Regions from separate parts of the Sporosarcina sp. SAFN-010 genome, predicted to be linked through region 3. Evidence: riboswitches for the same ligand, from Rfam matches in the RefSeq annotation. Region 3 holds a riboswitch; each other region holds the start of a gene.
The links. A riboswitch is a leader RNA that binds a small molecule or an ion and turns the genes downstream of it on or off. The one in region 3 is predicted to bind S-adenosylmethionine.

Region 1 (12,468 bases), on a different contig from region 3:
CTTCTATTTATCATCATTCTAATCTTATCCTATATACGAAGTACATGCAAATCATTGAGAATGATTATAATTTATAAATGAAACCTCCTTTTCCCGCGATATTCACAAACTATTTCCATTTTCAATTGCCGTTTTGTGAATGAGAATTTATCACGAACTGTTCACAAACTATTTTTTAGGGTTAACCCTCATTAACAAAGGTTTTCTTATCTATTTCTTTATCCCTTGTATAGAAACAAAAAGCGCGCCATCCTCTAATAGAACAGAAGATAGACGCGCTGCTTATTATAGGTCAATCATTTCGATAGTTTGGCAGATGTGCCGTCTTTTGAAAAGCTGTCGACGACAATTGCAAGCGCTCCATCGCCTGTAACGTTCGTTGCAGTTCCGAAGCTATCTTGTGCCATGTACAGAGCAATCATGAGTGCTACCATGGATTCGTCGAAACCTAACATAGAAGCTAGAAGACCCGTTGCGGCAACAACCGCTCCGCCTGGTACTCCAGGAGCCGCAATCATTGTAATTCCTAACATGAAGATGAAACCGAGGTAAGTAACAAAGCTGACTGGAACACCATTCATCAACATAACCCCGATTGAACAAGATACGAGTGTAATCGTACTCCCTGACAAGTGGATTGTTGCAAACAAAGGAACGGTAAAGTCCGTCACTCGTGCAGACGCCCCAGTTTGTTTTGCTTGACGTAATGTTACAGGGATCGTTGCTGCTGAAGATTGTGTACCAATCGCTGTGAAATAAGCTGGTGCCATAATCTTCATCAGACGGAACGGATTCCGTTTTGAAACAGCTCCAGCAACTGTGTATTGCAGTGTCAACATAACTAGGTGAAGAATAATGATCATAATGAATACGAAGATGAAAATCGATAGCACTTTAGCAACTTCACCTGTATATGTCATATTTAAGAAAATCCCAAAAATATGTATCGGTAAGAGCGGTATGATAATGACCGTGATCACTTTTTCTATTATCGTGTTCAATTCTTCAAACATGTGTAACATTGTTTTACTGCCGATTGCAGCCATTCCGATACCTAGTACGAATGCAAGAAGCAACGCCGTCATAACGCCCATAAGAGGTGTCATTTCTAGCTCGAAGAAAGCGCTTGCTGCTTCTTTCGCAGTATCAATAGATTTGCTTCCTAACCCGCTTATGTATCCCGGAAGTAAGGTTGTTGCTGCAAAGTAAGCAAGAATCCCTGCGATAATCGTCGATGTGTAAGCGAATAATGTCGCAAGACCAAGCAACTTCCCAGAACCTTTACCGAGTTTCGCAATTCCTGGTGCGATGAATGCCAAAATAATTAAAGGAACTACAAAGTTAAGGAATCCTCCAAAGATCATGTTGAATGTTGCGAAGAGACGTGTGAAGCCTTTTGCAAACCCTTCACCAATCATAGGTGTCAAATACCCAAGTCCTACTGCGAGACCGATAGCAATGACAATTCTCCATATAAGTCCTATTTTAAATTTCATTTTCGAAACCCCTTTCGTGCGTTGAATTAGTAAAACTCTCTCTATCATACATGAAAACGCTTTAAAAATCAGTCCTATTTTTTATCCAAAAAACCCCTCATCTTTGTAAACTCAAGATGAGGGGTTGCTTCTATATTATTTAGTAACTGGTACGACTGAACCTTTCCACTCATCGAGGATGAAGTCTTGGATCTCTTTTGAAGTTAGAACTTCGACAAGTGCTTTGATAGCTGGTTTGTCTTCATCCCCTGTATTCACTGCAAGGATGTTCACATATGGAGAATCAGATTCTTCAAGTGCAATAGAATCCTCCATTGGGTTGATGCCTGCATCAATTGCGTAGTTCGAGTTGATCAGTACTGCATCGCCTTCTTCGCTGTCGAACATTTGTGGAAGAAGTGCTGCTTCATAGTTTGCGTCGAACTTGATGTTTTTCGGGTTATCCACGATATCTTTCACTTCAGCTTTTGTCTTATCCACACCGTCTTTAAGCTTGATAAGACCTTCTGCTTCAAGCATCGCAAGAACACGACCGTGGTCAGCAACCGAGTTACTGATAAGGATTGTAGCGCCATCCGGAAGTTCGTCTAGTGATTTGTATTTCTTAGAATAGACACCGATTGGCTCGATATGAATGCTGCCTGCGTTTGTGAAGTCATATCCGTGGTCCGCAATTTGTGTTTCCATGTAAGGGATGTGCTGGAAGTAGTTTGCGTCCAGGTCTCCAGAATCAAGATCTTGGTTCGGTAATACATAATCCTGATACGGTTCAATCTCCAAGTCATAGCCTTTTTCTTTCAATAGCGGCTTTGCTTCTTCCAGAATTTCTGCGTGTGGAACGTTGGATGCGCCAACTTTAATGACTTTTACGTCTTCATCAGAACCGCTTGCGTTTCCATCTTTGTCGTCTTTTGAACCACATGCTGCAAGTGCTAATACAAGTACTGCTAGTAAAATTCCTGTTAAAAACTTTTTCATCCATTCCACTTCCCTTTTCTGTTTTTTTAGATTTGATAACGAACAGTGTTGATTTCCGTTGCAGGCGGACGCGGGCCTACAGGAAGTAGGTCATGCAACCGTTGCGGCAGGACGCCGCGTACTTAGGTTGTTTCCATGAACTTTCCCACAGGAGTCGCCGCCTTCCACTCCTATCAACGGAGATGCCAGGCATCAGTTTTAATTCATCAAACCACTTATATAGTAGACAGGCATGCCTGTTTTTCCCTGTGTTATCGTTTGTCGAGCTTTTTGACGGCGAAGTCTCCTGCAAATTGTAGGATGAAGACGACGATTAGGATCAAGATTGTTGAAACGAGTGTGACGTCTTCTCGGCTTCGCTGGAATCCGTCTAGGAAGGCAAGTGTTCCTAGTCCTCCAGCGCCGATAATTCCTGCCATCGCCGTGTAGCCAACAAGTGCGATTGCTGTCACTGTAATCCCGGAGATTAAAGCGGGCATCGACTCTGGCAATAATACTTTAAAAATGATAGTTGAGGTTTTTGCACCCATCGAGCGTGCTGCTTCTAGAACACCTTTGTCAATTTCCTGCAGCGCAATCAGTACCATTCTTGCGTAAAACGGAGCAGCTCCAATAATCAATGCCGGCATTGCAGCTTCTGGGCCTCTGATTGTTCCGATTAGAAACTTAGTAAACGGAATTAGAAGGATGATCAATATAATGAAAGGAATCGATCTGAAAATGTTAACAATTGATCCCGTTAGCAAGTTAACTAGCTTGTTTGCCCATATATGGCCTGGACCGGTTAGGAAAAGAAGGATCCCAAGTGCTAGCCCGATGATGAAAGTGAATATGGTTGAGACAGACGTCATATAAAGTGTTTCTACTGTTGCTTCCCACATTTTTGCCCAGTCCACGTTCGGGAAATACGTTTCAATCATTTCTCAAACACCTCCGTCTGGACACCTTGTTCATGTAAATATTGAATTGCATTTGCGGTTGCCTCTGGTTCACCTGTTATTTGTAAAATCATTGTCCCGTATGCACCGCCACGAGTTTGCGAGATGTTTCCTTGAAGAATACTGACATCCACTGGATACTCTCTTATTAAACTAGCGAGTACGGGTTGCTCTGTACGTTCCCCAACAAACGCTAGTTTGACAAGTGTGCCATCCGGATAATCCTGACGCATGAGCGACATCACTTTCTTCGCATCTTCCGGTTCAGTCACTTGCGAAACGAATCGTTTTGTTATCTGTTCTTTCGGTGACTGGAACAGTTGTAGTACGTCTCCAGTTTCTACAACACGTCCTGCTTCCATCACTGCGACTTCATGACAGATTTTCCGGATGACGTGCATTTCGTGCGTGATGAGGACAATTGTTAATCCAAGCCTTTCGTTAATGCTTGTCAACAAGTCTAAAATCGCATCAGTCGTTTCTGGATCGAGTGCGGACGTTGCTTCGTCACATAAGAGCACTTCAGGGTCGTTCGCGAGTGCCCGGGCAATTCCGACACGTTGTTTCTGTCCACCCGACAATTGGGATGGATAGGCATTTTCACGTCCTGCTAAGCCTACGAGCTCTATCAATTCCGCTGCTTTCCGCTCTCTCTCTGCCTTTTTAACTCCTGCTATTTCTAAAGGGAATGTAATGTTCTCTTTTACGGTACGAGACCAAAGCAAGTTAAAATGTTGGAAGATCATACTGATTTTTTGACGGGCTTGACGAAGTTCTTTTCCACCTATGGATGAAATCTTACGACCGTTTACTTCGACAGAACCGTCTGTTGGTTGTTCCAACCCATTGAGCAATCGAATTAGCGTACTTTTACCAGCACCACTATACCCGATAATGCCGTATATTTTTCCTTCTTCAATCGTTAGGTTTACTCCGTCAACTGCAGTAATCGCAGTGCTTGAGGTCCCAAATCGTTTGTTGACATTTGCTAATTGAATCATTCGACACCCACCTCACTGCTTTTCATTCTGTCCAATACTAATCGCTATATAAGTTAAATTAAACAATCCGACCACTTGCCGTTGTTTTCCTCTCCAGGCGGACGCTTTCCGAGGGGCTCGATTTCAGCCAATCGAACCACGAAGAATTCGATTGGCCATATTTCTGAGCCCTTTGCAGAAATTAAGGCATCAGCACCCTGCTCCTAACGCTTCGCTTTTACTCGCAAAAGTTGTTCTCCGTAACAACTCTCGCTCCAAACAACTAAAATGTCTGAACCGATGGTGATTTTCACTTCAACATATATAATTAAATTAAAAACGCCTTCCTGCAGATTCACAGAAAGGCGTACGCATAAGAATTCATGGCGTTCATCCGATCTCTCATCTTTCAAAGCATACGCTTTGTGTGACTTGGCACCATTTCAATTAAATTGACGGTTGCCGGGCTTCACAGGGTTCTCCCCTCCACCTCTCTTTATAAGAGTCAGTTATTCAATTGGTTGCTTTTAGTTATACCATAGCGATTTAGGAGTGTCAACTAAGCTTTTCGAGAATATTTTGAACCGATTGAAAGGCATAGACTTTCTCAGCTTGCTCGCCTTTTCGCTTGATGAGCAGGCACGGTACGCTTTCAACCTGGTATTCTGTCGCCAGTTCTTCAACATAGTTTAAGTTAGCTTTTCCAATTGGAAGACTTGGCTTCATCTCTGTTACGACATTCAATATTTTGCTGGCCACTGCACACGTTCCGCATAGCGGTGTATACAAATAGAATGCCGCCAGCTCTTCTCGATCAGCGAGTTCTTTCCACTCACTATATGTCCATTCATTCATGCCTATCACCTTCACTCTAAAAATAGCATATAGGGACTAAAGATCCCTGATGAATCTAGATAGCTGTTGATGACGTCACTAGATGCAAAAAATCTCGTTGATTGAAGTGTAAGGCGGCGACTCCTGGGGGAAGTTCAAGGAAACAACCTAAGTACGCGGCGTCCTGCCGCAACGGTTGCATGACCTACTTCCTGTAGGCCCGCGTCCGCCTGAAACGTAAATCAACACTGTTGACACTCTATTTCAATAGAAAATATAAAAGACGCCGGATAGTCGGCGCCTTTTAGTATTATTCTCCGACAGTCATTTTGTCGTAGTCTTCAGGAGTCATAAGCTCATCCAGTTCAGCTGGTTTCGTTGCTTCCACAACTACCATCCAAGCACCCTCGTAAGGAGATTCGTTGACAAGCTCAGGGCTGTCCTCTAAATCTTCGTTCACTTCAACGACTTTACCGCTGATTGGTGCATATAGTTCTGAAACCGTTTTTACAGATTCAACGCTACCGAATGGCTCGTCTGATTTCAATTCGTCGCCAACAGATGGCAATTCAACGAACACGATATCACCAAGCTCAGATTGTGCAAAGTGTGTAATACCAATTCGGTATTTACCGTCTTCTTCTTTAACCCATTCGTGCTCTTCAGAATACTTCAAACCTTGTGGTGTGCTCATTCTATTCCCCTCCAACTAATAATTGTTATACTTGATTCTATTTTGCCACAGGTACCTTTGAAAGACAAGAAATGAAGTTATGCCTTCCACGTTTCTGCAAACGTTTGCTCATTGAACCCGACAGTAGTCGTTTTACCATCAGTCACAAGTGGACGCTTAATGAGCATGCCGTCAGACGCTAGCAATTGGATTTGTTCATCCTCACTCATAGTAGCAAGCTTGTCCTTTAAACCGAGTTCACGATATTTCATGCCACTCGTGTTAAAGAACTTCTTCAATGGCATTTCAGAACTAGTGATCATTTCTTTCAATGCTTGTTCGCTCGGTGGCTGTTCAGCAATGTTGGATGCTTCGTAAGAAATATCATTTTCTTTCAGCCACTTTTCAGCCTTTTTACATGTTGTACATTTTGGATAGCCATAATAGTGCAGTCCCAATACAGTCACCCCCATTGGTTCCATTTTACCACAAAAACATCCAGACTACAGAATTGCAGTCTGGATGGGAGTGTACAAAAGTTATGAATTAAACAACATACTTCGCAGCATCGATCAGCTTGACTGATGCTTCACGCTTCTTCGCAATTACGTTGTAAGGGTTTGAGCGAGTCAACTTACGCAATGCTGAAATCATCATGCGCTGGTTATCTCCGTCCACTGCAGCGTAAAGCGTTTCTTTCGCATCGCGTTCGATTGCGGCAAATGCTTCTTGACAGAAGATTTCTGTGTACAAGATTTTTTGTTGTTCTTTTTCTGCTCCGTTTTTCGCGACTGCTTTTTCAGTACGTAGGAGTGCAGATTCCATTGCAAAGATGTTATTAGCAATATCCGCAATGTTCACAAGAACTTCTTGTTCCTGCTCGAGTTTCGTACCATAGCGTTGTGCAGCTAATCCAGCAGCTAGCAAACCAATTTTCTTTGCATTCTTCACTAGAACCTTTTCTTGTTCAAGCGGTGCATCGCCAATTTCTTCCGGCATCATCATAAGCAACTCTTCTTGAAGTGCTTGAGCTTGTTGCAACAATGGCAACTCGCCTTTTAGCGCTTTCTTCATGAATGTTCCCGGAACGATCATACGGTTAATTTCGTTTGTTCCTTCGAAGATTCGGTTGATACGTGAATCGCGGTATGCGCGCTCTACTTCGTATTCAGCCATGAAACCATATCCACCGTGTAGTTGAACCGCTTCGTCAACGATATAATCGAGTGTCTCAGACCCAACTACTTTGTTGATAGAACATTCAATCGCGTATTCAGCAATCGCCGCTGCAATCGCTTTTCCGTCTTTTTGCTGTTCAGCAGTCATCTGGCTTTGACGCTGCTCAAAGTAACCGACTGTACGGTAAATCAAGCTTTCCGTCGCATATAGCTGGGACGCCATCGTTGCAATCTTTTCTTTCGTCAAGTTGAACGATGAAATCGGCGTATTGAACTGCTTACGCTCGTTTGAATACGAAATCGCAAGTTCAAGCGCACGTTTTGACCCACCAACTGTACCTACTCCAAGCTTATAACGACCAATATTCAAGATGTTGAAAGCGATAATGTGACCGCGGCCCACTTCACCAAGCAAGTTCTCAACAGGCACTTCAGCGTCAGACAAGATCAGTGTACGTGTAGATGAAGACTTGATGCCCATCTTTTTCTCTTCCGCCCCAACAGAAACACCAGGGAATTCGCGCTCTACGATGAATGCTGAGAATTTATCGCCATCAATTTTCGCATAGACAACGAAAACGTCAGCAAAGCCAGCGTTCGTAATCCACTGCTTTTCACCATTCAATACGTAGTGAGTACCCGCTGCGTTCATTTTTGCAGTCGTCTTCGCTCCAAGAGCATCAGAACCTGAACCTGGCTCAGTTAGTGCGTAAGCAGAGATTTTGTCCCCTGCTACAGAGTTCGGTAAGTACTTCTTCTTTTGCTCTTCGTTACCGAACAATACGATTGGAAGCGTACCGATTCCAACGTGTGCACCGTGAGTGATTGAGAATCCACCTGCAACTGCTAGTTTCTCTGAGATTAATGCAGATGAGATTTTATCCAACCCTAGACCGTCATATTCTTCAGGAACGTCTGCGCCTAGAAGACCAAGATCTCCAGCAGATTTAAGTAGTTTTACGGAATGTTCAAACTCATGGTTCTCCAATTTATCCACAACTGGAAGCACTTCGTTTTTCACGTAGTCTTCCGCTGTTTTTGCAATCATCTTTTGCTCGTCAGAAAAGTCTTCTGGCGTGAATACTCGGTCCGGTGTAATGTCTTCAGTTAAAAACGCCCCGCCTTTAATTAGCTCATTTGTCGTAGTTTCAGTCATTTCTAGTTCCTCCTCTATTTTACGTTCATGATTTTTTAAAGTAATTCAAACACGCCAGCTGCGCCCATTCCGCCACCGATACACATCGTAACGACACCGAATTGCTTGCCTTGACGCTTCAGTTCACTCATCATACGCACAGTCAAAATCGTACCGGTTGCACCAAGTGGGTGACCGAGAGCGATTGCGCCGCCGTTGACGTTCACTTTGCTCGTGTCCAGCTTCAGTTCACGGATGACTTGAAGGGATTGGGATGCGAATGCTTCGTTCAATTCCCATACGTCAATATCGTCAATTGTTAGTCCAGCGATTTTCAACGCTTTAGGAATCGCAGCGATTGGACCAATTCCCATAATTTCAGGTGGAACGCCTGCTACTGCAAACGAACGGAACTTCGCGATTGGCGTAAGCCCTTCCGCCACAGCTTTTTCACGATCCATGACGAGTACAGATGCTGCACCGTCAGACGTTTGCGAAGCGTTACCTGCTGTTACTGATCCTGTAACGGAGAAGGCAGGACGCAATTTCGCTAGGATTTCCGTAGTTGTACCGCGACGTACGCCTTCATCCATAGAAAACGTTTCTTTTTTCTCTGCAAATTTCCCGTTGTTGTCGACATATCCTTTTGTAAATTCGACTGGGACGATTTCGTCATCGAACTTTCCAGTGTCAATCGCTGCTGCTGCGCGACGGTGAGATTCAACCGCAAACGCATCTTGGTCGTCACGACTGATTCCATATTTTACGGCAACTTGCTCGGCAGTATGCCCCATTCCCATGTAATACTGAGGTGCTTCTTCAGCAAGCTTTGCATTCGGTCGAACGGTATTCCCCATCATTGGAACCATACTCATAGATTCTGCACCACCTGCTAGGATGGCTTCAGAGTGTCCAAGCATAATGCGTTCAGCTGCATAAGCAATGGACTGGAGTCCTGATGAACAAAAACGGTTGATGGTAATCGCTGGTGTCGTATCCGGTAATCCCGCAAGTGCACCGATATTACGTGCCATATTCATGCCTTGTTCTGCTTCCGGCATTGCGCAGCCGATGATCAGGTCTTCAATCGGACCGTCATATCCTCCTGCGCGTTTTAATGTTTCTTTTATAGTAAGGGCTCCTAAATCATCTGGTCGGACTGTTGCAAGTGATCCTTTACCTGCTTTACCAACCGGTGTGCGGGAACCCGCTACGATTACTGCTTCACGCATTGTGTTTCCTCCTCTAAAAGTTCTGTTTCATCAGTTACGCAATGGTTTGCCTTTGACAAGCATGTGTTGCATGCGAGCTTGTGATTTCGGCTCTGCTACTAAGCTCAAGAACGCTTCTCGCTCTAAGTCCAGCAAGTACTGCTCATCGACTAGTGTGCCGTATGGCAGTTTGCCACCAGCCAATACGTATGCGAGTTTCTTCGCAATCTTCATATCATGATCGCTGATGAACCCTGACAAACGCATGCCTTCAGCACCGAGTAATAACGTTGCATAGCCGGTTTCACCAACTACCGGGAATTTCTCATGCTTTGGCGCTTGATAGCCATTGTCATAAAGTGATAGTGCTGCTTGTTTTGCATCATATAATAGATGATCCGCATTGACGCTAATGCCATCTGCGAAATCGAGGAAGTTGTTTTCACGTGCTTCATCAGCGGAAGTCGACACTTTTGCCATCGCAATCGATTCGAATACGTTGTTCGCGATGTTTTGGTAGTCCACTTGAACGCCATTCGGCAATCCTTTTAAGTGTTTCAAGTAAAGACCGACGTTTCCGCCTCCACCAGGAATCAGTCCAACTCCAGCTTCAACAAGGCCGATATACGTTTCCATGGAAGCTTGGATATGAGCAGCTGGCAAGCAGACTTCTGCTCCGCCACCCAACGTCATTTGGAACGGTGCTGCAACGACTGGTTTCGATGAATACTTGATTTTCATCATTGCGTTTTGGAACGTCCGCACTACGAAATCGAGTTCGAAGATGTTATCATCTTGCGCTTCCATCAAAATCATTCCGAGGTTTGCACCGACACAGAAGTTCTTTCCTTGGTTACCGATGACGAGACCTTTATAGTTCTTCTCAACTTCATCCACCGCAAAGTTAATCATTTGCATAATGTCGAGGCCAATCGCATTAGACTGTGAATGGAACTCAAGAAGTGCAATTCCGTCTCCCATGTCGATCAAGCTTGCGCCAGAGTTTTTCTTGATGACGCCATGCTTTTTCTTATAGCATTTCAAGTCGATTACTTTCTCATTAACCGGAACTGGAGAGTATCCTTCCCCATCGAAGTAGAAGAGCTCGTTGTCTTCCTCTTTATAGAAGGTTTCGAATCCTTTATCGAGCAATTTTTGAGCGAATTCAGGAATTGTTTCTCCCTGTTCCTTCATCCGTTCGACTGATTTGCTGACACCGATAGCATCCCAAACTTCAAACGGCCCCTGTTGCCATCCGAAACCCCATTTCATCGCATTATCGATGGATACGATTGTATCTGCGATTTTGCCATGCATGTCAGCAGAGTAAAGAAGTGTCGGTGCTAAGATGCTCCAGAGAAGCTCTCCTGTACGATCATCTGCGTACACTAATGACTTCACACGATTGCCGAGTCCTTTTTGCTGCTTCGCCATTTCAATTGAAGGCGTTTTCATTTTCTTGACTGGACCGTAGTCAAGCGTCGATGAATCGATCTCGAAGATTTCTTTGCCTTTTTTCACAAAGAATCCTTGCTTCGCTTTAGCACCGATCCACCCGTTGTCGATCATTTTTTTCATGAATTCAGGAAGTTCGAATACCGCCTGCTCTTCCCCTTCAGTCTTGTCGTAGACGTTTTTCGCAACATGCATGAATGTATCCAGCCCTACTACATCCAACGTGCGGAATGTCGCAGATTTTGGGCGTCCAATCAGAGTTCCAGTTACAGAGTCCACTTCACCAACTGTATAACTGCGTTTTTCCATCTCACGAAGCGTGACGAGAAGTCCGTATGTTCCGATTCGATTGGCGATGAAGTTCGGCGTGTCTTTAGCTAACACGACACCTTTACCAAGGCGATCTTCACCGAATGACGTCATGAACTCGATTACTTCATTTGAAGTCGTTTTTGCTGGAATCACTTCAAGCAATTTCAAGTAACGCGGCGGATTGAAGAAATGCGTACCTAGGAAATGTTTTTGGAAGTCTTCTGAACGACCTTCCGCCATAGCATCGATACTAATTCCTGATGTATTTGAAGTGACGATTGTTCCGGGTTTGCGAACAGCGTCGATTTTTTCATATAAGCCCTTTTTAACTTCTAAGTTTTCAACGATAACTTCAATGATCCAGTCCACGTCTTTCAACTTTTCTAAGTCGTCTTCCAAGTTGCCCGCTTCAATTAAAGCTAGGTTTTTCTTAGAAGTCAGTGGTGCTGGTTTTTGTTTTAGTAGTTTCTGAATCGATCCAGATACAACTCGGTTGCGAACTGCCTTATGCTCCAGTGTAAATCCTTTTTTCTCTTCGTCTTCTGTCAATTTGTTTGGAACAATGTCCAGAAGAAGAACAGGAATCCCAATATTGGCGAGGTGTGCAGCGATTCCAGACCCCATAACACCAGATCCGATAACTGCTGCTTTCTTAATTTGATAAGCCACGTGAAATCCTCCCTTTGCTTTTGAATGAACACTCATTCATTTTGTGGGTAAAAAAAATAGAAACCTTTTCTATGAATCTAATTGTAGACTATTTCCTGCGTTTTCGCAATATTTAAATCTAAAAAACAACTATTCATTCCTTCCGAAACAAGTTGATGGGCTGAAAGCGCTTTTCATTGTACACTGAAGATATGAAAGGAGTCGAATATACATGGATTCAATTACAACCGCAAAACAATTCGATGACATTATTAACGAACCATCACGCTCAGTTATTAAATTCCAGGCAGGATGGTGCCCAGACTGTCGAGTGATGGACATGTTTATCGGACCTATTACAGAAGATTACGATCAGTACGATTGGTATGATGTAGACCGCGATGTTCTTCCTGAAATCGCAGAAAAGTATGATGTGATGGGGATTCCGAGCTTACTCATTTTTGAAAATGGAGAGAAAAAAGCGCACCTTCATAGTGCCAACGCAAAATCTCCTGAGCAAGTGACAAGCTTCCTTGAAGGTCTAACAATTTAAAAGATACTAGCAATTCCTCCGGCTGCCTATGCAGTCGGTTTTTTTTATGTATTTTTTTGAAAATCAGTTATACTTAA
Region 2 (7,950 bases), on a different contig from region 3:
AACTTTGTAAAGAATCCTGTGATGGCTTCTGCCGCATGGTCAGTACCAATCACTACACAATGATGGAACGCAGCCATTGAAAACTGGACTTTCATACGTTCTCTAGCTTTTTCATTGCCTTTTTCAAAATCAGACAAGGAAATCCCTGCCGCTTCAAGTGCGCGGCGGCTAGCATCGACTGCTTCTTTAATATTCACGGTATACGTACTAGTAGGTTTTATGAAGCGCAATGCATCCTGACAATCATCTTCGTCAAATTGCGTGCCATACGGCAACCGGACTGCGACGAACTTATAGCGATCCGTACCAACTTCTGAATTCAATTCATCTACTGCCACCTGTGCGAGCTTTCCAGCAAGAGTCGAGTCTTGACCTCCGGAAATCCCAAGTACGTAGCCTTCTAAAAACGTGTTTTTCTTCAAATACGACTTTAGGAAATCCACTGAGACCCGTACTTCTTTTTGAGGATCGATTTCTGGTAACACACGTAATTCTTGAATAATTTGCTGTTGTAAGTTATTCATACCTGATCCCTCCTATTCATTTATGAAGTCGCTTACCATCTCCTGGACTTCTTGAATATTCCTCATTTTATTATCCCAACATTTCTGACTTAAATCGACAGGATACTCTTCCGGATTCAGGGATCGTTTGTATTCATCCCATAACAAATTCAAGTTGTCTTTGGCATATTGTTGAATTTCTTGAGTTGAAGGCACTTCATAAATCACTTGTCCATTGTCGATGACTTTTTCATGAAGGTCTCTGGCTTCAAAATTCGTTACAAACTTAGAGATGAATGTATGAACGGGATGGAACATTTTAATACGCTTTTCTGCATTAGGATCCTCATCATACATCGTGATGTAATCTCCCTCAGCTTTTCCATTTTCTTTATCAATAATCCGATATAACTTCTTTCGTCCAGGCGTTGTCACTTTTTCAGCATTGGATGATATCTTGATGGTATCCACCATCTCACCATTTTCGCCTTCGATCGCAACGAGCTTGTAGACAGCACCTAGCGCTGGTTGGTCATATGCGGTAATGAGTTTTGTTCCGATTCCCCAAATATCCACTTGTGCCCCTTGAGCTTTCAAGTTGAGAATCGTGTATTCATCCAAATCATTCGACACAACGATTTTCGCATCCTTAAATCCTGCCTCATCCAACATACGTCGCGCTTCTTTTGACAAAAATGCGATGTCTCCACTATCTAGACGAATGCCTATGAAGTTAATGGTATCTCCGAGTTCTTTCGCCACTTTAATAGCAGTCGGCACGCCAATTTTTAACGTGTTATACGTATCAACAAGGAAGACACAGTCACGATGACGTTTGGCGTATGAGTGAAACGCTTTGTATTCACTTTTGTAAGCTTGCACGAGGGAATGGGCATGCGTGCCGCTCGCCTGGATACCGAATAGCTTGCCAGCGCGCACATTACTGGTTGCTTCTACGCCTCCAATTACTGCAGCACGAGCTCCCCAAACAGCCGCATCCATTTCTTGTGCACGACGACTACCGAACTCCATCACCACTTCGTCTTTCACGACTTGCTTTATACGACTTGCCTTTGTAGCAATCAACGTTTGGTAATTGACGATATTTAAGAGTGCCGTCTCAATAAGCTGCGCCTCTGCTAAGGTTGTTTCAACTCGCAGAATTGGTTCGTTTCCAAATACGGTTTCTCCTTCTTTCATGGAATAGAGATTCCCCGTAAAACGGACGTCCTTTAAATAATCGAGAAAATCTTCTTTATAGTGCAATTCGTTTTTTAAATATGCGATATCACTATCAGTGAATTTCAGATCTCTTAAATAATTGAGTACACGCTCTAGTCCGGCAAAAATTGCATAACCGTTTCCAAACGGCAATTTTCTGAAATACAGCTCAAAAATCGCTTTTTTGTTATGGATGCCTTCAGCCCAGTACGTTTCCATCATATTGATTTGATATAAATCTGTATGTAATGCAAAGCTATCATCTGTATAGTTTGAGCTCACACTAATTCGCCTCTTCCAATAGGTTATGTAGACCACTTATAACGTTACTTACCCTTTCTCGTCTTCCTTATAACTCATTCAGTTGACCATTCGTTAAATACTTCTGGTCCAACAGCTCCTCCAATAACACGTCTTAGCAAAACAAATCCCGCCCTTTAAGGATGCCCACTGAACTATTTCCAAACTATATGTAAGTATATCAAATTCCCCAGAGAAAGAAATCATCTGGTCCCTATTGCTTTCAATAAGAAGGCATGGTACTATCAGAATAATCATTTTTCAAACAATTCAATAAACATTTCTTATCAAGAGAGACGGAGGGACTGGCCCTACGATGTCTCAGCAACCAGCCATTAAGGCCGAGGTGCTAATTCCAGGAGGTGCAGATGCATCTCGAGATGAGAGCTGACTTCATGCAGTATGCGCAGAAGGCCCTCTATTAGTCATAAGAGGGTCTTCTTTTTGTATAAAATAGCCGGTTTTCGGCACTAAAGAAAAGGCGGGAATGAGATGACAACACAAACACAAACGGATTTGTTAACTGCACTCACTACGTTAAAGGCAAAAGAATGGGTGGACCTCACTCATACATTCGGTCCAACATCTCCACACTTCTTCATGTTTGAAGATGCTGAGTTCAAAACGCTTTTTAACCACGATGACGGTTTCTTTGCACAGCAATTCAGCTTTGCAGGTCAATACGGAACCCATATCGATGCACCCATCCACTTTGTCCGGGACACTCGCTACTTAGAAGAACTCGAGTTAAAAGAGCTCGTCCTTCCATTAATCGTTGTCGACAAATCGAAAGATGCGGAAGCTGATCATGATTTTACTTGTTCGAAAAACGATTTATTAGACTTCGAAAAAGAACACGGGACGATCGAAGCAGGCTCATTCGTAGCACTCCGTACTGACTGGAGCAAACGCTGGCCAGATTCGCAAAGTTTCTGCAATAAAGATGCAGATGGAAATAACAGAATTCCAGGCTGGGGATTGGATGCGTTGAAATTCCTTTTTGAGGACCGGGGAGTAAAAGCCGTTGGACACGAAACATTTGACACCGATTCTGCTGCAGACTTCCGAAAAAATGGAGCGCTCCATGGAGAATACTACGTACTTGAACAAGATACGTACCAAGTCGAACTCTTGACGAATTTAGACAAACTCCCGACAAAAGGGGCTATCATCTTTAATATCGTTCCAAAACCTGAAAAGGCATCGGGATTCCCTGTGCGCTCTTTCGCAATTCTCCCCTAACAAAAAACAAGCATTCTGCAGTTTTACACAGAATGCTTGTTTTTATTATGCTTTTTTCGATGCATGCATTTCTGTCATGCGCTCGTAGAAGTCCACGAAGTTGTCAACTACAGAATCCAAGAAGGCAACTGTCGATTCGTCTGTTAACTCATCTTGATCATTCAACTTCTGGTGAATAGACCCAATGTACACTTCATTGTTTGGCAAAATCAGTGGAGAAAGACCTGGGTTGGACAAAATCTCGCGTAAATGGATTTGCGCTCGCACACTACCGAACACGCCCATTGATGAACCTACGATGAATGCAGGCTTATCACGTAATGTCGCTTCTCCTCCACGGGATAACCAGTCTAACGCATTTTTCATAGCGCCAGGGATGGAGAAGTTATATTCAGGAACTGCAAATAACACAGCATCCGAATCTTTTACATTCTCTTTAAATGCACGAACATTTGTAGGCGGTTCACTTTCATGATCGACCGAAAACATTTCCACATCATTAATCGAAACTAACGTAATGTCCAAACGATCAGCATAACGTTTTTTCATGAAGTTCACCAATCTTTTATTGTAGGAAGTCGAGCTTGTACTTCCGATAATCGCTTTTACTCGTATTGTCATCTTAAGTAACTCCTTCTGATAATGAATTTCAATTACCATGTAAGGATAGCATATACTCATTTAACTCTTAACTATTTTGCTCATAACACTTGGACCATACAAAAACTGTCCCTTTCAGACTCTTATGAGCTTAAAGGGACAGTTTAAATTTGTTATATTACAACTTAAATCGACGAACCGTCTCCTGCAAACCTTGTGCCATTTCGGCCAATGTTTCTGAAGCAGCTGCGATTTCTTCCATGGAAGCAGTTTGCTGTTCGGCTGTCGCTGCAATATTCTCCGTATGATTTGCTGAATCCATCGCAATGGTAGCGGTCTGTTCAATGACTGCTGCAATACGTCCAGACTCCATCCGGTTTCTCTCGGTACTATTCGTTACATCTTCAATTTGAGCAGAAATGCTAGTAATCGCTTCGGAAATTTGTTGGAAGGTCTGTCCTGTCTCTTGAACGAGATTCGCTCCTTCTTTCACTGCTTGATTTCCTTTTCCAATAGCTGTGACGGAATACCCGATGTCTTCCTGAATCGCCGCAATGAGTGTACCTACTTGAGTAGCGGCGTTCGAGGATTGCTCTGCGAGTTTTCGAACCTCATCAGCAACCACTGCAAATCCTCTTCCGTTCTCTCCGGCACGCGCAGCTTCAATTGCTGCATTTAGAGCAAGTAGATTCGTTTGTTCTGCGACATCCGTAATCATTCCAGCAATTTTTCCGATTTCTGCAGATTTACTACCAAGCTGGTTGACATAATTGAAAGCAGAATCTGTTTCATGCTGAATGGATTCCATATGATTCACGACACGTGTCACTGATCCGGATCCTTCATGGGCAAGTTGAACAGTGGATTGCACCGTCTTCCCTGCTTGCTCCATCTCTTTTGTGACATGCTCCATGTCTGAAGACAAGGTAGCGGCTGCTTGATTGGCTGTTTCAGTTTGTTCCAGTTGTCCGTCAACCCCGCTTGCTAACTCCTGGATAGCCTCTGAAACGTGTTCAACTGAACGACTCGTTTCCTCGCTGCTCGCGGACAACTCCTCTGAAGTCGCTGCCACTTGCATAGATGCATTCGAGACTTGTTCAATCATATCCTTAAGATTGTTCGACATCCGATTCACATACAATGCGAGTTCTCCGATCTCATCACGATTTCGGACCTGCCCAACTTCTCCTGACAGATCGCCGTCCGCCACTTGAGCAACATGATCTGTAATCCGTATAAGCGGTTTCGATAAATGACCTGAAAACCAAATGATGACAACAGCTCCCGCAAGAAGGGAAATTCCAAGAACCACTCCCAGAACCATTAACAAAGTTTTGGATTCACTATTGAAATCCATTAAATAGGAACCCGCGACAACGTTCCATCCCCATTGCGGGAACACTTGAGTATAGACAATTTTAGGCGCAACGGTATCTGTTCCTGGCACCGCGAAATCGAAAGTTAGAAACCCTCCGCCATTTTGCGCGGTTTTAATTGTTTCCATTGTAGTCATCATACCGTCTTTTGTCTTCGAGCCACTTAAGTCTTCTCCCTCTTTAACAGGGTGTGCAAGAGCGACTCCATCATCTCCTAAGACAAAGAAATAACCATGTTCGCCCATATCCACTTCTGATTCGATTGCACGTGTTCCATCTTCCTGAAGCGGACCGATCAGTTTGTCTTTAGCAATATCTTGAGCTTCTTTAAGCGATAAATTGCCTTTATCAACTTGTTCTTGTAACGATTCTAGTACATCGATCGCTAGCATTACATCATTTTTCAATCCTTGTGAGCCAATATCATTCAAACTGTTTTTGGCTAATGTGTAGCCACTTAACCCGATAACCAAACTTGGAATTACTAGTAAAATTGCTGAAATCAATATAAGTTTTGTACGGATTCTCATTTTCATGTTGATCCCCTCCATAGTTGATATCGGTTAAGATTGGCTGTTTGTGACTAATTTAATGTTTTTGCAACACTAAAATATATAGTACTAAAGGGTAAGTCACTCACTTCCTGATGTTTCCTGGATTAGTGAATTCAAACAATTTGTAGCAAGGTATTCTGACCACCTTAATTATTATATATCTGGCTATTTTAAAGTGGTCAATCCCCTGTATACTGAACATATCAAAAGGGGGAATAATTATGAATCTTTCATACGGTGGCGTCATCATGGATGTGATTAACGCTGAGCAAGCGAAAGTGGCAGAAGCTGCTGGGGCAGTGGCAATAATGGCATTGGAACGAGTCCCTTCGGATATCCGTGCAGAGGGTGGCGTAGCAAGAATGGCAGATCCACGGATTGTCGAAGAAGTTCAACGAGCGGTTTCGATTCCAGTCATGGCGAAGGCACGCATTGGACATATTTCCGAGGCGCGGATATTAGAATCACTTAATGTGGACTGCATCGATGAGAGCGAAGTGCTAACACCCGCTGATGAAGAATTCCATCTGTTAAAAAGTGAATTCCGGGTACCCTTCGTTTGCGGTGCGCGCAACTTAGGGGAAGCTGCTCGCCGTTTAGGCGAGGGGGCAAAGATGCTTCGTACGAAGGGTGAGCCAGGTACAGGTAATATAGTAGAAGCTGTGCGCCATCTTAGAATGATCAATGCTCAAGTAACGAAGGTTGTGCATATGAACAATGAAGAACTCATGACAGAAGCACGCGAACTTGGTGCTCCTTATGAACTGCTACAAGCCATTAAAAAAGCAGGAAGGCTACCTGTCCTTAACTACTCAGCAGGTGGCGTAGCAACACCCGCAGATGCAGCATTGATGATGGAATTAGGAGCTGACGGTGTATTCGTTGGGTCAGGCATTTTCAAGTCAGACAATCCCGAGGCATTCGCCCGCGCAATCGTACAAGCAACAGCAGACTATAAAAATTATGACTTGATTGCAAAGCTTTCGACGGGACTCGGTACCCCAATGAAAGGCTTGGAAATTTCAAAACTTGCCACTCACGAACTAATGGCAGCTCGGAGTTTGTAAGACTTTATATAGGTACACGCCCTATATCCAGTACGCATTTTTTAGTGGAATAATCCATTAAACAGCAGAATAGATGTACTGGTAAACTTTCCAAAATCATTTCATGTTAAAAACCCCATCGAATCCGAATGCCGGAGTCGGTGGGGTTTTATCAATTTAATAAGCGCGTGCAAACCAAACAGTATGCTTCGCTTCTTTACCACAGTTAATGCACGTATGCTTTTCAACTGGTGGATTGAATGGAATGTTACGTGTCGTGAACTTTGTTTCTTCCTTTACATGCTCTTCACACGCATCATCTCCACACCATCCAGCAAGAATCCAACCAGGGATTTCATTGTTTTCTTGAGATGTAGCAATATGAGTAGTGAGCTCAACCAAGGTTTCAATGTTCGTATGAGAGTTCTCATCACGGAACGTCCGCGCCTTTTCCAACAAGCGGCTTTGCATCGTTGTCAGTTGGTTTTCGATTTCTGATACCAAACCTTCTAATGCAAATGCGTCTTTACCTTCTACATCACGCATTTTCAACATTGCTTGTGCATTTTCTAAATCACGTGGTCCAAGTTCAACGCGAACTGGTACACCTTTTAGTTCCCACTCATTAAATTTATATCCTGGGGACTGATCCGAATCGTCCAAACGTACGCGGATTCCTTTAGACTTCAACTCCGCATAGATTTCATCAAGTTTTTCCATAATCGCAGGATTCTTTTTCCAAGGACCTACTGGGATTAGCACAACTTGTGTTGGTGCAACGCGTGGTGGTAACACAAGACCTTGCTCATCGCCGTGCACCATAATGACAGACCCGATCAGGCGAGTTGACGTCCCCCATGAAGTTGTATGAACGAATTCATGCTTATTTTCTTTTGTCAGGTATTTAATATCAAATGCTTCTGCGAACTTTGAACCAAGATAATGGGATGTTCCTGCTTGAACTGCTTTTCCATCCTTCATCATCGCTTCGATTGAAAACGTATCTACCGCTCCTGCAAATCGTTCGGAAGGAGTTTTTTGTCCATCGTATACTGGGATTGCTAGAAGCTCTTCAACGACTTCTTTGTAAATGTTCAACATTTGCATC
Region 3 (12,468 bases):
CGCTTCACTCGGTGTTTTTAGTGCAGAAACTTCATAGTCGCCTGGAATACTTTTACGGAAGAATAGATATAACACTAGAATACTTGCCACTAAAGCAAACAGATTCGGAACGATCATCCTAGATGCATACTCTACAAATCCGATATCAAAAAAGTCCGCGGAAACGATATTCACCAAGTTACTCACAACAAACGGTAAGGAGGTCGTATCAGCTATGAATCCACTAGCGATTATAAACGGAAAAATCATTTTCTCACTGAAATTCAAGTTCCGAACCATCGCTAGAACAATAGGTGTCAGTATTAATGCAGCGCCATCATTTGCAAATAATGCCGCAACGATAGCACCTAGAATACTAACGTAAACAAACATACGGACTCCGCTTCCTTTAGCGAATCGCGCCATATGAAGAGCAGACCATTCGAAGAAACCAATCTCATCCAATATTAAAGAGATTATAATAATAGCAATAAAAGCAAGTGTTGCATTCCATACAATACCCGTTACATCGGCAACATCTCCAAAATCAACTACACCCAGGAGTAAAGCGATCAAGGCACCGATACAGGCAGACCAACCAATAGACAAATTTTTCGGCTGCCAAATTACAAATATAAGTGTCACAACAAATATCAATGATGCGGTAAAAACTGAAACCAATGTACGTTCCTCCTTAATTGCAAGAAATACGCAATCCTTGCGCTTCCAAGTCAACAACCAATCCATTTTGTTCAGGTAAATGATTTAAGATACTTTGAACAAAAGGATAGTCTTCGTGCTCGTTGTTTATCGAGTAAAAGATCCATTGTCCTCTACGTTCTTCTTTCACCAATCCAACATCTCTTAGCTTCCTTAGGTGCTGGCTGATAGCAGGTTGACTCATCTTAAAGATTTCAACGAATTCACACACGCAACAATCATGTGTTTGGAGCAGCTTCATCATTGTTAAACGAGTTTTATCTCCAAGCAACTTCAAAATTTGTGATGCTTTATGCAATTCTACTACCTCTGATTCGTTCACCTATCATCCCTCCATGTCTTTTCTACACTATATAACCATATGCTTATATAAGCAAGTGTATGGTTTTAAAACCACAAAAAAGGACCGACACATGGCAGCCCTGAAAAATCCAAGGTCTTTAACTTTAGAATTATATCCACCTTGTTAACATTATTATTTGTATTCTCACCAACATCTCATAACGTTGCAGACTGAACTACCACTGCTCCTATTTATAGATTTAAACATAATCCTTCTATCTTGCTTTGGCTTTATACAAATTACTAGTTGTTCCAATGTCCTCTGAACTGTGAAGCGAAAGAAAAGCAGCTGCCCTATGGACAGCTGCCTCTTCGTACTTTATCGATCCCAGTGACGGTGTTCTGCCACTGCATTCACAAACTGTTGTGCAAAATCATTATTCTTAGACGAGATAACCCCTGCAGTCATTTCCACGTTGGAATTGTCTACAAATTCTTGGCCTTTTGATAAAATCCCGATCGGTTTAAAATGCTTATACGTTTCGTTCAGGAAGTCGATCGTATCCATTTTGAACTTCTGTGGATTTTCGGCCTCTCCACCTGCAACGACAATTGCATCATACAGAACAGCGTGCATCGTCAAGAACGTTTCGTCCACTTCTGCTTCCAGCCCATTGGCGCCAGTTACCATACCATATTTTTCGCCAATCAAATCCACATTCATGCCTGCATTTAAACAAGCTTCCACGATGGTTTCCACTTCAGAGTCATCGAATTGGTTACCAATTAGGACGCCTACTTTACGCGTATCCGGCAACTTCGCTTTGTTCTCTTGGCTCAATGCAGGTGAACTTTTCGTGACCGTGCTTTCCTCACTGGCATTTGGTGCATGTACACCTACTGCATGAGCAACAGCAGAAGCCAATCCATTATCTACATGTCCAAACATATCCACGACTTGCTGACGTATGTCTTTGTTTTTCACTTTTCCTACTTCAAAGCTAAACGCATCGATAATATGCTTCTTCTCTACAATCGACATACTGTTCCAGAACAATTTCGCTTGAGAGAAATGATCTTTGAACGAATCACTACGGGCTGCGATTTTGCGTCCGTCCACTTTTTCCTGATAGTGAACGTATCCTCCCTCTTCTTTCGTAGAAGTAGATGGGGTATTGTCTGCCAGCGAGTTTTTATGATAAGCCACCTGACCTGTATTGATCGTCTGTCGGCCATAACCATCTCGCTGATTATTATGGAATGGACAAACCGGTCGATTGATGGGCAACTCATGGAAATTCGGTCCACCAAGTCTGATTAGTTGTGTATCTGTGTACGAGAACAAACGACCTTGCAACAACGGGTCATTTGAGAAGTCAATTCCCGGTACAACGTGTCCTGGATGGAAGGCAACTTGCTCCGTTTCCGCAAATACATTATCTACATTCCGATTCAACGTCATTTTCCCAATGATTTTAACGGGAACATCTTCTTCTGGCCATAGTTTGGTAGGATCTAAAATATCGAAGTCAAAGTCGAATTCCTGTGATTCCTCGATGAGCTGAACACCAAGCTCCCATTCAGCATAGTCTCCATTTTCAATGGCTTCCCATAAGTCTCTTCTGTGGAAGTCCGGGTCTTTCCCGCTGATTTTCTGAGCTTCGTCCCAAACAAGGGAATTTACACCCATTTTCGGTTTCCAGTGGAACTTGACGAAGTGGGATTTGCCTTCTGCATTCACGAATCGATACGTATGTACACCGAATCCTTCCATCATGCGCAAACTACGGGGAATTGCTCGGTCTGACATATGCCACATGACCATATGGGCAGACTCTTGGTTATTCGCAACAAAATCCCAGAATGTGTCGTGTGCCGATGCTGCTTGAGGCATCTCATTGTGAGGTTCCGGTTTTACAGCGTGTATTAAGTCCGGGAATTTAATAGCATCTTGTATAAAGAAAACCGGCATGTTGTTTCCTACAAGATCATAATTTCCTTCGTCTGTGTAAAACTTCACTGCAAATCCACGAACATCCCGAACCGTTTCTGCAGATCCTTTGCTTCCTGCCACTGTTGAAAAGCGAGTGAAAACAGGTGTTTTCTTACCTGGAGTTTGTAAGAAATCCGCTTTTGTATACTCACTCATTGATTCGTATAATTCAAATTCTCCGTGAGCTGCATAGCCTCTCGCATGGACAATCCTTTCTGGGATCCGTTCATGGTCAAAATGGGTCATCTTTTCACGGAAATGGAAGTCTTCCATGAGTGTTGGTCCACGTTCTCCTACTTTCAGAGAGTGTTCATCTTCTGACACTTTCAAGCCTTGGTTAGTTGTAAGTGATTTGTTTTTGTCGTCTGTTCGAAATGTCTCGAGTTGACGGTGTTTTTTGTTCTGTTCTTCATTTTGTTTTTGCAAGCTTGTCCGCCTCCGTTCAAGAATATCAGTCACAAGTCTATTCCCGAACAGCGACTTCCTAAACTGTTACTCTAGAAAAAAAGTACCGCCAATATATCCCACATAGACAAATGCAATTCCCAAAATGATAGAACCCATCAGATAACCCATTGACTTTCCTAATTTTTGAAGACGCACCATCCCTAATATTTCTTTCAGCCAAGTGGAAAATGTCGTCAATGCCCCTGCCACTCCGGTTGCGAGCAAAAAAGTTAGTGATGGAGAAAGTTGCAACCCAACCACGAGACCGATGAGGAGGCAACCAAGCAAATTGACTAGAAGCGTCCCATATGGAATAAGTGAATTCGTATTCAATTTTTTAGATACAAAATAGCGAATGATTGCACCTGTGAATCCCCCTGCCGCAACAGCTACTAAATCTATCCACGTCATCCTTGCTGTCCCCTTCCGCCAAGTTGAATTCCGAGTGCACCTGCGAACAATCCGAATAGTAGACTGCAGACCACATATAACAACGCCATTCCTATGTTAGATTGCATTAGCGTCAACGTCTCATAACTAAAAGCCGAGAATGTTGTAAATGAACCTAGAAAACCGACCGTGATCGCGTCATATGTCGTTTTGTTAACGAGTGTCCAGTGAAGGGTTCTTTCAACAAGAAAACAAAGAATGAAGGTACCAACAATGTTCGCCACAAATGTCCCTACAGGAAATCCATTTGTCATAGGCACGAGCATTCCGATATAAGTTCGGGCTAATGCTCCTAATGCGCCAGCTGCACCTATTGCTAGTATCGTTCTCATAGGTCAGCCGACTCTAACATTCGCTTTTCCAGCACGGGTTGTAATGCCAGTCGCTTCGTTGCCGTTGCAAATCTGATTTCGATAGACTCCGCACTCACATCGACGATTTCCCCTTTACCAAAAACTCGGTGTTTGACAAGTTTACCCGTTTCTAACAGTTTGAGATCTCCAATTCCATTCGGATTAACCGCAACAGATTTTGGTGCTGATTTAGCCAAGCTACTCGTTTGTTTCGTGGAATCGGTGCGCTTCGGCAACAAAATCCCTCTTACTTCATTCACAAACTTAGAGTCCTCCTTCGACTTCCCGTCATCTGAAGAACAAGACAGCAATTCAAGGCGTTCTTTTGCTCGGGTCATGCCAACATAAAATAAGCGTCGTGCTTCTTCTAACAACAGTGTATCAGTGAGGTCTTCCTCCGACGGAATGGTGCCTTTTACAAGGTCAATCATAAACACCCGTTTAAACTCCAATCCTTTGGCACTATGGAAAGTCGATAGCGTCACTGCTTGTCCAACAGGCTCTTGTTTTGCTTCCTGCACGGCTTCTTCAAGCGTTTTCAGCTGTTCTGCGAACTCAACCATACTCCTCGTCTGTTCAGCAATTCCTTCTAACGTATCTAAAATCCCTTTTAAACTATCCGCACGGTAGCCGAACTTCGTCGACATACTCACTAGGCTTTCTTCGTAGCTGAGTTCGTAGCGGATCATGCGGATGATTTGTGCAGGTCTCATATCCGGTATCTTTTTGTACACATCTCTATATGCATCGAGTTTCCTAACCTGGCTGTCTTTTAAAACCGCCATCTCTTTGAATGCTTCGAATACATTCCCCTCGATTGTACTTCGTTCAAACTGCTGTAACGTCGACTTCGATACAAATAACTGCATTTTCCCTGCAACCTTCGCAAAAATATCTTTTCGCTCCAGGTTAAAACTTAGCCGCATGAAGTTAAGAATATCTTGAACAACCCAATGGGAGAAAAATTTATCGTCTGCATCTTTCATGTAAAACGGGATGCCCCGACGGTGGAGTTCATTAACAAATGGAGTAGAGGACGCGTTATTCCTGAACAGGATTGCCACTTCACTTAAATCCTCTTCAGCAAGAAGTTCGTACGTGACATATTCCAGTTGTTGCTTCGGATCATTTAAACGCCGTAGCTGAATCGCTCCTCTTGACCCGTTTTCCGTATGCATCTTTTTATCCCACCGTTTTTTATTGCGTTTGATGAATGCTGCGGAAGTTGTCACGATTTCAGAAGAGGAACGATAGTTTTGCTCCATATATAAAAGCTTAGCTTCCGGATAAACGAGCTTGAAGTCCATTAAGTAATCAGGATCCGCACCTCTCCATGCATAGATCGATTGGTCATCATCTGCAACGACACAAAGGTTTCCATGCATTGCTGTCAGGTGTTCCACGATTTTGTGCTGGACGAGTGAGGTATCCTGACTCTCGTCGGTCAGAATGTAGTCATATTTCGTTTGGAATTCTGCACCGAGATCTTCATCCGTTCTCATAGCTTGTTCAGCCGCCAATAAAAGATCATCAAAGTCGAGCAATGTGGTTTCGACAGACGCATTCTTTACCGTTTCATACTGACGTGCTATTTTCGCAGCTTGCTCAAATGGCTCATCCTTTTCCGTCCACTTTTCTGTAGGGACCATTTGGTTCTTCATTAAACTAATATAGGTTGATAAAGAATTCAGCTGATCTTCTGTCGCATTTTCCTTCAGCACAAAACGGCATGCCGCTTTCAAAGCATTTTGTTTAGGATATCCTTCCAGCAATGTGAATTGTCGCCCTTGTTTTGCTAGCCACTTTTTAGAAATCGTAAAGGCTAAGCTGTGGATCGTGGAAAAGTCTGCAGCAGGTAGTTCCGGAAACAATGCAGAGAACCGTTTCAGCATATCCCTCGCAGATGCTTTGCTGAACGTGATTGCTTTAATACGTTTTGGTTTAATCCCAAGTTCTTCTATTAAATAACCGATGCGCATAATAATGGTCGTCGTTTTTCCGGAACCTGGACAAGCCAGGAGAAGTAGTGGGCCTTCCGTTGTCAGTACCGCTTGTTTTTGCACATCGTTCAATTGGATATTTAGCTGTCTTTTTTTACGTTCAAAAAAATCTTCCATGCACATCAAATCTCCCTTAATAATACGTTCCTTTAAATTTATCATAAAACGCGGTATATGAAGACTAGAACGAAGTAAAAAACCTCCGCACAATTTCTGCAGAGGTTTGGTAGGTACTTTGTAGTAAAGTTAAAAGCCACCTGTTTCTAGACGATCGTTTTGCAAATCGACTTTCTTTTTATCACTACCTGTGTAAGCAGTCGACGCAACTTCGCCGGTTCGCCGCTGACCGTCCGTGTACTCCGTTCCAGCCATACTACCTGTCTGTTGTTTTGCTCGACTCTCTTTGCCTGTTTGCTTTTCAGTCAATGCCGCCACTCCTTTTCTAAGGTGTCTAATGCTAGCATGTCTCAAAAGCATTTGGCTTAGTCAGGTGAAATATTCCTTTTCAGTACAAATGATTACTTAGGATTCCCGATTTCATTGAATGGATAAAAACGGAATTTCACTTTACCAACTACAGATTCTTCATCTATACTTCCGAAGATTCGACTATCCATACTGTTTACACGATTATCTCCCATAACGAACAATTTACCTTCAGGGACGTTCACTTCGAAGTCCTGTGTCAATTTCTGCCCTTCTGGAAGTGCTGCTTTGTTTGAATCCAAGTAAGGCTCTTTATACTTTTCCCCATTGATGGATAACACATCATTTTCCATTTTTACCGTATCACCTGGTAGCCCGATTACCCGCTTAATGAAGTCCTCTTCGGCATTTGGTGCATGGAATACAATCTTATCAAAGTGCTCAAGTGATGATATTTTTGAAATGACAACCCGATTATGATCGTGATACGTCGGTTCCATCGATTCTCCTGATACAATGACCGGTGTAAATAAGAATTGTCTTACGATGAATGCTACAAGTACTGCGACAATCAAAGACTTGCCCCATGACCAAAATTCTTTCTTTGACTCTGCTTCCATAGTTGACCCTCCGTTTTTCAATTTTCAATCACATACCCAAGTGAGCGTAATACATTGTCGATGAACGACTTTGTATATAATAAGACTTCTTCACGTTCCGGTTCATGATAGACGTCATGATATAAATGACGCCATTCTTTAAACTGGAATTCACTTAAATTTTGACGTTTCATCCACTTCTTCGATTCAGCAGTATCTGTCATCCGATCCTCTCCACCAGTGTGTAGGAGCAACGGTACATCTTGTATCGATTTCTCTGTCTGAAGAGTGCCTTTCATGAACGATGTGAGTTCTTTATACCAACCACCAGTCATAACCGATCTCACGTCGGAAGCATGACGGGTTTTTGGACGCTCTTCAGGGTTTTTAGTGAGCATGTCATATGTAACACCATGATCCAATTTCATAGAAGATGCTAAACGTGTCAGAATCGATGAAAATTTAGGTGGATGGTGGATCAGCGAAAGCCAAGGTGAACTGATGATAAGCCCTGCGCATTCAATTCGTTGCCGCTGAAGTAAATGAATCATAACTGTAGCGCCTAAACCATGTGCCAGAACTAGGACAGGAACACTTTCCTTCAATCCCGCATCTATCATTTTTTTTGCAAACTCTACATACGAATCGAAAGTCTCATCATGAGGATTCCCTTTCTCATCTGGGCCATGACCAGGTAAATCCCCCGTAATTACGTCAAATCCTGAAATTCTTAATCGTTGAATCAGCCATGCATATCGCTGATGGTCTTCGTACGCGTTATGTACAATGACAATGACTGCTTTTGCTTGTCCGTCTGCTTCCCATTTCCACATAGCGCTTCCCTCCATTTATTCCAATACTTTAAACTCCTTTTTGTACAAGGTCCTAAAACTTTGATAGGATTATTATACATCAATGTACAACAAGGAGGGCATTTTCATGATTGTTCCATATAAGGATGTTTGGCCAAACATCGATGAAACCGTATTCGTAGCCGATTTTGCTGTAATTAGTGGAGATGTCACAATCGGCGCTGACTCTTCCGTTTGGTTCAGTACCGTCATTCGCGGCGACGTTGCGCCAACTCGTATTGGTAAACGCGTCAGCATTCAAGACTTATCTTGTCTACATCAAAGTCCTAACAACCCGTTAGTCATAGAAGATGACGTCACAATCGGTCATAAAGTTACGTTACATAGTTGTACGATTAAAAAAGGGGCACTTGTTGGGATGGGTTCAATCATACTCGATGGTGCCGTAATCGGAGAAGGTGCATTTGTAGGTGCAGGCAGTTTAGTTCCTCCAGGGAAAGTCATTCCACCTGGTATGTTAGCACTCGGTTCCCCTGCAAAAGTAGTTCGTGAAGTAACAGACGCAGACCGGGAAGATATGGAAAGAATCGTTGAGAGCTACGTAGAAAAAGGTCAGCATTACAAACAACTTCAAAACTAAGCTGTAAATAAGAAAAGCAAGGGCGCTTAAATCGGCTCCCTTGCTTTTTTGTACTTATCCTTTAAGTTGAGTAACTTCTTCTTTCAATGCAGAAGCCTTATCTGTACGCTCCCAAGGTAGATCGATATCCGTTCTACCAAAGTGACCATAAGCTGCTGTCTGCTTATAAATCGGACGACGTAGGTCGAGCATCTTGATAATCCCAGCTGGGCGGAGATCGAAATGATTTCTGACAAGTTCAACAAGACGACTCTCAGAAATATCACTTGTCCCGAAAGTATCTACAGAAATCGAAACGGGCTTAGCGACACCGATTGCGTACGCTAACTGCACTTCACAGCGATCCGCTAACTCTGCAGCGACAAGGTTCTTCGCTACGTAACGTGCTGCGTATGATGCCGAGCGATCGACTTTAGTCGCGTCTTTACCAGAAAACGCTCCGCCACCATGACGAGCATAACCGCCATAGGTGTCAACGATAATTTTACGTCCTGTAAGACCTGCATCCCCTTGAGGACCACCGATGACAAAGCGTCCTGATGGGTTGATGAAATACTTTGTTTCATCATCCAGCAAGTTCTTTGGAACGACAGTGTCAATGACGTGTTGTTTCACTTCACGCTGTAATTGCTCAAGTGTCACTTCAGGATGGTGCTGTGTAGAAATAACAATCGTATCGACACGGATTGGTTCGTTCTTTTCGTTATATTCAATCGTTACTTGTGTTTTTCCATCTGGACGTAGGTAGTCGAGTGTCTCTTCTTTCCGTACTTTCGTCAGTTGACGGGAAAGTTTGTGAGCCAGGCTAATTGGTAGAGGCATCAATTCTTCTGTTTCGTTGCATGCATAGCCAAACATGAGTCCTTGGTCTCCAGCACCAATTGCTTCTAGCTCTTCGTCATCCATCAAGCCTTCACGTGCTTCAAGTGCACGATCGACACTTGCCGCGATGTCAGGCGATTGTTCATCAATAGATGTAAGTACGGAAGACGTTTCGTAATCGAATCCGTATTTCGCGCGCGTGTAGCCAATTTCCTTTACAGTTTCTCGAACCACTTTCGGAATATCGACATACGTAGTCGTCGTAATTTCTCCAATAACGAGAACTAATCCTGTTGTAATTGTCGTTTCACACGCTACGCGAGCGTTCGGGTCTTCCTCGATAATCGCATCCAGAATCGCATCTGAAATTTGGTCACACATCTTATCAGGATGGCCTTCTGTTACCGACTCAGATGTAAACAGTCGTCGATTTGTCATATGATTTCCTCCTTCAGCCGCAAGTTTCCTTACAGCGAACTCGTGATACGGTACTCTCGTTTTCCCAGTTTTCGTCCCGCGCCTGAAGAGAAGCGTCGTTCAACGTTCACAAGGATAAAGGCAAACATATAGAAAAAGCCCTCCACTCACGTATTGCATACATGAGGAAAGGCATGAGTTTCATAGGCACCTTTCACTCTTATCGTCCAGGGTTTCCCCCTGCTTCAGGTTTGGCACCTTTTCATAGACAAGGACGTCCATGCAGGTTGCCGGGCATCATAGGGCCTGTCCCTCCGCCAACTCGGGATAAGAGTATCCGTTCATCTATCTATGCTACGAGAAAACGCAGTTCTTGTCAAATTTTTTTGTAGCTCTCACTTGAGTTTTGAATTAGTATAGTTTATTATTCTTAATGTGTTATACTAATTCAAAATAAGACAGCCCCAACATGGGCAATAATGAAAAGGACGGTATCTACCTATGATTTCAGCGAAAATAGATAATGGACTCAAAGAACTTCTTTCTGGTACTAATATTACATTACAGCCATCTGTACCTGTATTAGTCGAAAAAGCAGTTTCCCGAGGTGAGGCTACGCTTTCAGCAGATGGAGCCGTTACAGCGCAAACCGGGAAGTATACCGGCCGTTCCCCTAAAGACCGTTACATAACTGAAGAAGCTACTTCTAAAGATAAGATTGACTGGGGCTCTGTTAATCGTCCGATTTCAGAAGTTCACTTCGACAATCTATATAAGAAGGTTTTAAACCACCTTCAAGCAAAAGAGGAACTATTTGTATTTAAAGGATTTGCAGGAGCTGACAAAGCTTCACAACTTTCGATTCAAGTTATCAACGAATTTGCTTGGCAAAACCTTTTCGTTCATCAGCTCTTCATCCGACCTACTGAAGAAGAATTGAAGATGCACGAAGCACAGTTCACGATCCTTGCAGCACCATCATTCAAAGCTGATCCTGCTGTTGACGGCACGGATTCAGAAACATTCGTCATCATTTCACTTGAAAAACGCATCGTGCTAATCGGCGGTACTGAATATGCCGGAGAAATGAAGAAATCGATTTTCTCTGTTATGAACTACCTGCTTCCTGAAAATGGAATACTTTCTATGCACTGTTCAGCTAACGTTGGTGAAAAAGGCGATGCTGCACTCTTCTTCGGATTATCAGGTACTGGTAAAACAACACTATCTGCTGATGCAAACCGCAAACTGATTGGTGACGATGAGCATGGGTGGTCTGATCACGGAATCTTCAACATTGAAGGTGGATGTTACGCGAAGTGCATCAACTTATCACCAGAAAAAGAACCTGAGATCTTCGGTGCCATTCAATTCGGTACAGTTCTAGAAAACGTAGTACTCGATACTGAGTCACGCATTGCTGATTATGATGATACTACATTAACTGAGAACACACGTGCAGCATATCCGATTGAGAATATCGACAACATCGTTCTTCCATCAGTTGCTGGACACCCGGAAACCATCATCTTCCTAACTGCTGATGCGTTCGGTGTGTTGCCTCCAATCTCGAAATTGACGAAGGAGCAAGCAATGTATCACTTCCTAAGTGGATTCACATCGAAACTTGCTGGTACTGAGCGCGGAATTACGTCACCAGAAGCTACATTCTCTACATGCTTCGGTTCACCATTCCTACCACTACCTGCAACGGTTTATGCTGATATGCTTGGTAAAAAGATCGATGAACATGGATCTCGCGTATTCCTTGTGAACACTGGCTGGACTGGCGGCGTCTATGGCGTTGGTAAGCGTATGGACTTGAAACACACACGTACAATGGTTCGCGCAGCACTATCCGGAGAATTGGATAACGTGGAAACCGAAACGTCAGCGACATTCGGACTTCAGATTCCGAAACAAATCGAGGGTGTTCCTAGTGAAGTATTGAACCCACGTAACGCTTGGAGCGATGCATCTGAGTATGATGCTAAGGCGAAAGAGCTTTCTCAACTATTCAAAGACAACTTCAAGAAGTTTGACCAAGTTTCTGAAGAGATCATTCAAAAAGGCGGTCCGATTATTTAATAGAATCAAAAAAGGAACCTTCCAGACTGTAGACAAACTCCTGAAATCATGGGGTTTTCCTACAGTCTTTTTTCTTTTCAATATAGTTAATAGTGAAAAGTTGATTTTCGCTGCGAGCGGACGCTTTCCGAGGGGCTTGCTCTCAGCCAATCGAACAACGAAGAGTTCGATTTGCCGTATTTTAGCGTACTTTGCTGAAATTAAGGCAGCACTCATCTCCCTCGCTTTGCTCAGTCCAGGGTCTTCGAGCTTCGCTTATCCCTCCGGAGTCGCCGCTCTCCACTACAATCAACAGCATCTCCCAACTATCAAATGAGTTAATGGAAATGATGATGAATCAAATCAAAGATCGGGAACAGATGGAGCTGCTTACACTCTACTTGTTAGTTCCGCAAGACCATCTGGTCCGTAAATTAGAGGTATCAATTTATTTCCCCTTC

Region 1: it holds a riboswitch for S-adenosylmethionine, as region 3 does, so the genes downstream of both, ACR65F_RS15015 (methionine ABC transporter ATP-binding protein) here and metK (methionine adenosyltransferase) in region 3, are expected to answer to the same signal.
Region 2: it holds a riboswitch for S-adenosylmethionine, as region 3 does, so the genes downstream of both, ACR65F_RS07470 (cyclase family protein) here and metK (methionine adenosyltransferase) in region 3, are expected to answer to the same signal.

The regions. Positions count from the first base shown of each region.
Region 1 covers NZ_JBPFDS010000015.1:4,002-16,469, reverse strand. Annotated here, with positions in the region: gene ACR65F_RS15030 (dicarboxylate/amino acid:cation symporter) at 297-1,496, opposite strand; gene ACR65F_RS15025 (MetQ/NlpA family ABC transporter substrate-binding protein) at 1,632-2,474, opposite strand; gene ACR65F_RS15020 (methionine ABC transporter permease) at 2,726-3,394, opposite strand; gene ACR65F_RS15015 (methionine ABC transporter ATP-binding protein) at 3,391-4,413, opposite strand; SAM riboswitch class I at 4,792-4,897, opposite strand; gene ACR65F_RS15010 (thioredoxin family protein) at 4,948-5,247, opposite strand; gene gcvH (glycine cleavage system protein GcvH) at 5,537-5,920, opposite strand; gene ACR65F_RS15000 (arsenate reductase family protein) at 5,998-6,357, opposite strand; gene ACR65F_RS14995 (acyl-CoA dehydrogenase FadE) at 6,446-8,233, opposite strand; gene ACR65F_RS14990 (acetyl-CoA C-acetyltransferase) at 8,269-9,444, opposite strand; gene ACR65F_RS14985 (3-hydroxyacyl-CoA dehydrogenase/enoyl-CoA hydratase family protein) at 9,475-11,859, opposite strand; gene ACR65F_RS14980 (thioredoxin family protein) at 12,071-12,391, shown strand.
Region 2 covers NZ_JBPFDS010000005.1:415-8,364, forward strand. Annotated here, with positions in the region: gene nadE (NAD(+) synthase) at 1-524, opposite strand, end outside; gene ACR65F_RS07465 (nicotinate phosphoribosyltransferase) at 537-2,006, opposite strand; SAM riboswitch class I at 2,306-2,411, shown strand; gene ACR65F_RS07470 (cyclase family protein) at 2,517-3,266, shown strand; gene ACR65F_RS07475 (NADPH-dependent FMN reductase) at 3,312-3,887, opposite strand; gene ACR65F_RS07480 (methyl-accepting chemotaxis protein) at 4,045-5,778, opposite strand; gene pdxS (pyridoxal 5'-phosphate synthase lyase subunit PdxS) at 6,018-6,863, shown strand; gene proS (proline--tRNA ligase) at 7,020-7,950, opposite strand, start outside.
Region 3 covers NZ_JBPFDS010000023.1:14,934-27,401, reverse strand. Annotated here, with positions in the region: gene ACR65F_RS17190 (arsenic transporter) at 1-660, opposite strand, end outside; gene ACR65F_RS17185 (ArsR/SmtB family transcription factor) at 674-1,021, opposite strand; gene ACR65F_RS17180 (catalase) at 1,361-3,400, opposite strand; gene crcB (fluoride efflux transporter CrcB) at 3,467-3,832, opposite strand; gene ACR65F_RS17170 (fluoride efflux transporter FluC) at 3,829-4,203, opposite strand; gene ACR65F_RS17165 (ATP-dependent helicase) at 4,200-6,341, opposite strand; gene ACR65F_RS17160 (hypothetical protein) at 6,471-6,650, opposite strand; gene lepB (signal peptidase I) at 6,743-7,270, opposite strand; gene ACR65F_RS17150 (alpha/beta hydrolase) at 7,288-8,082, opposite strand; gene ACR65F_RS17145 (gamma carbonic anhydrase) at 8,189-8,701, shown strand; gene metK (methionine adenosyltransferase) at 8,756-9,961, opposite strand; SAM riboswitch class I at 10,158-10,274, opposite strand; gene pckA (phosphoenolpyruvate carboxykinase (ATP)) at 10,442-12,028, shown strand; partial or broken gene ACR65F_RS17130 (transposase) at 12,355-12,468, shown strand, end outside.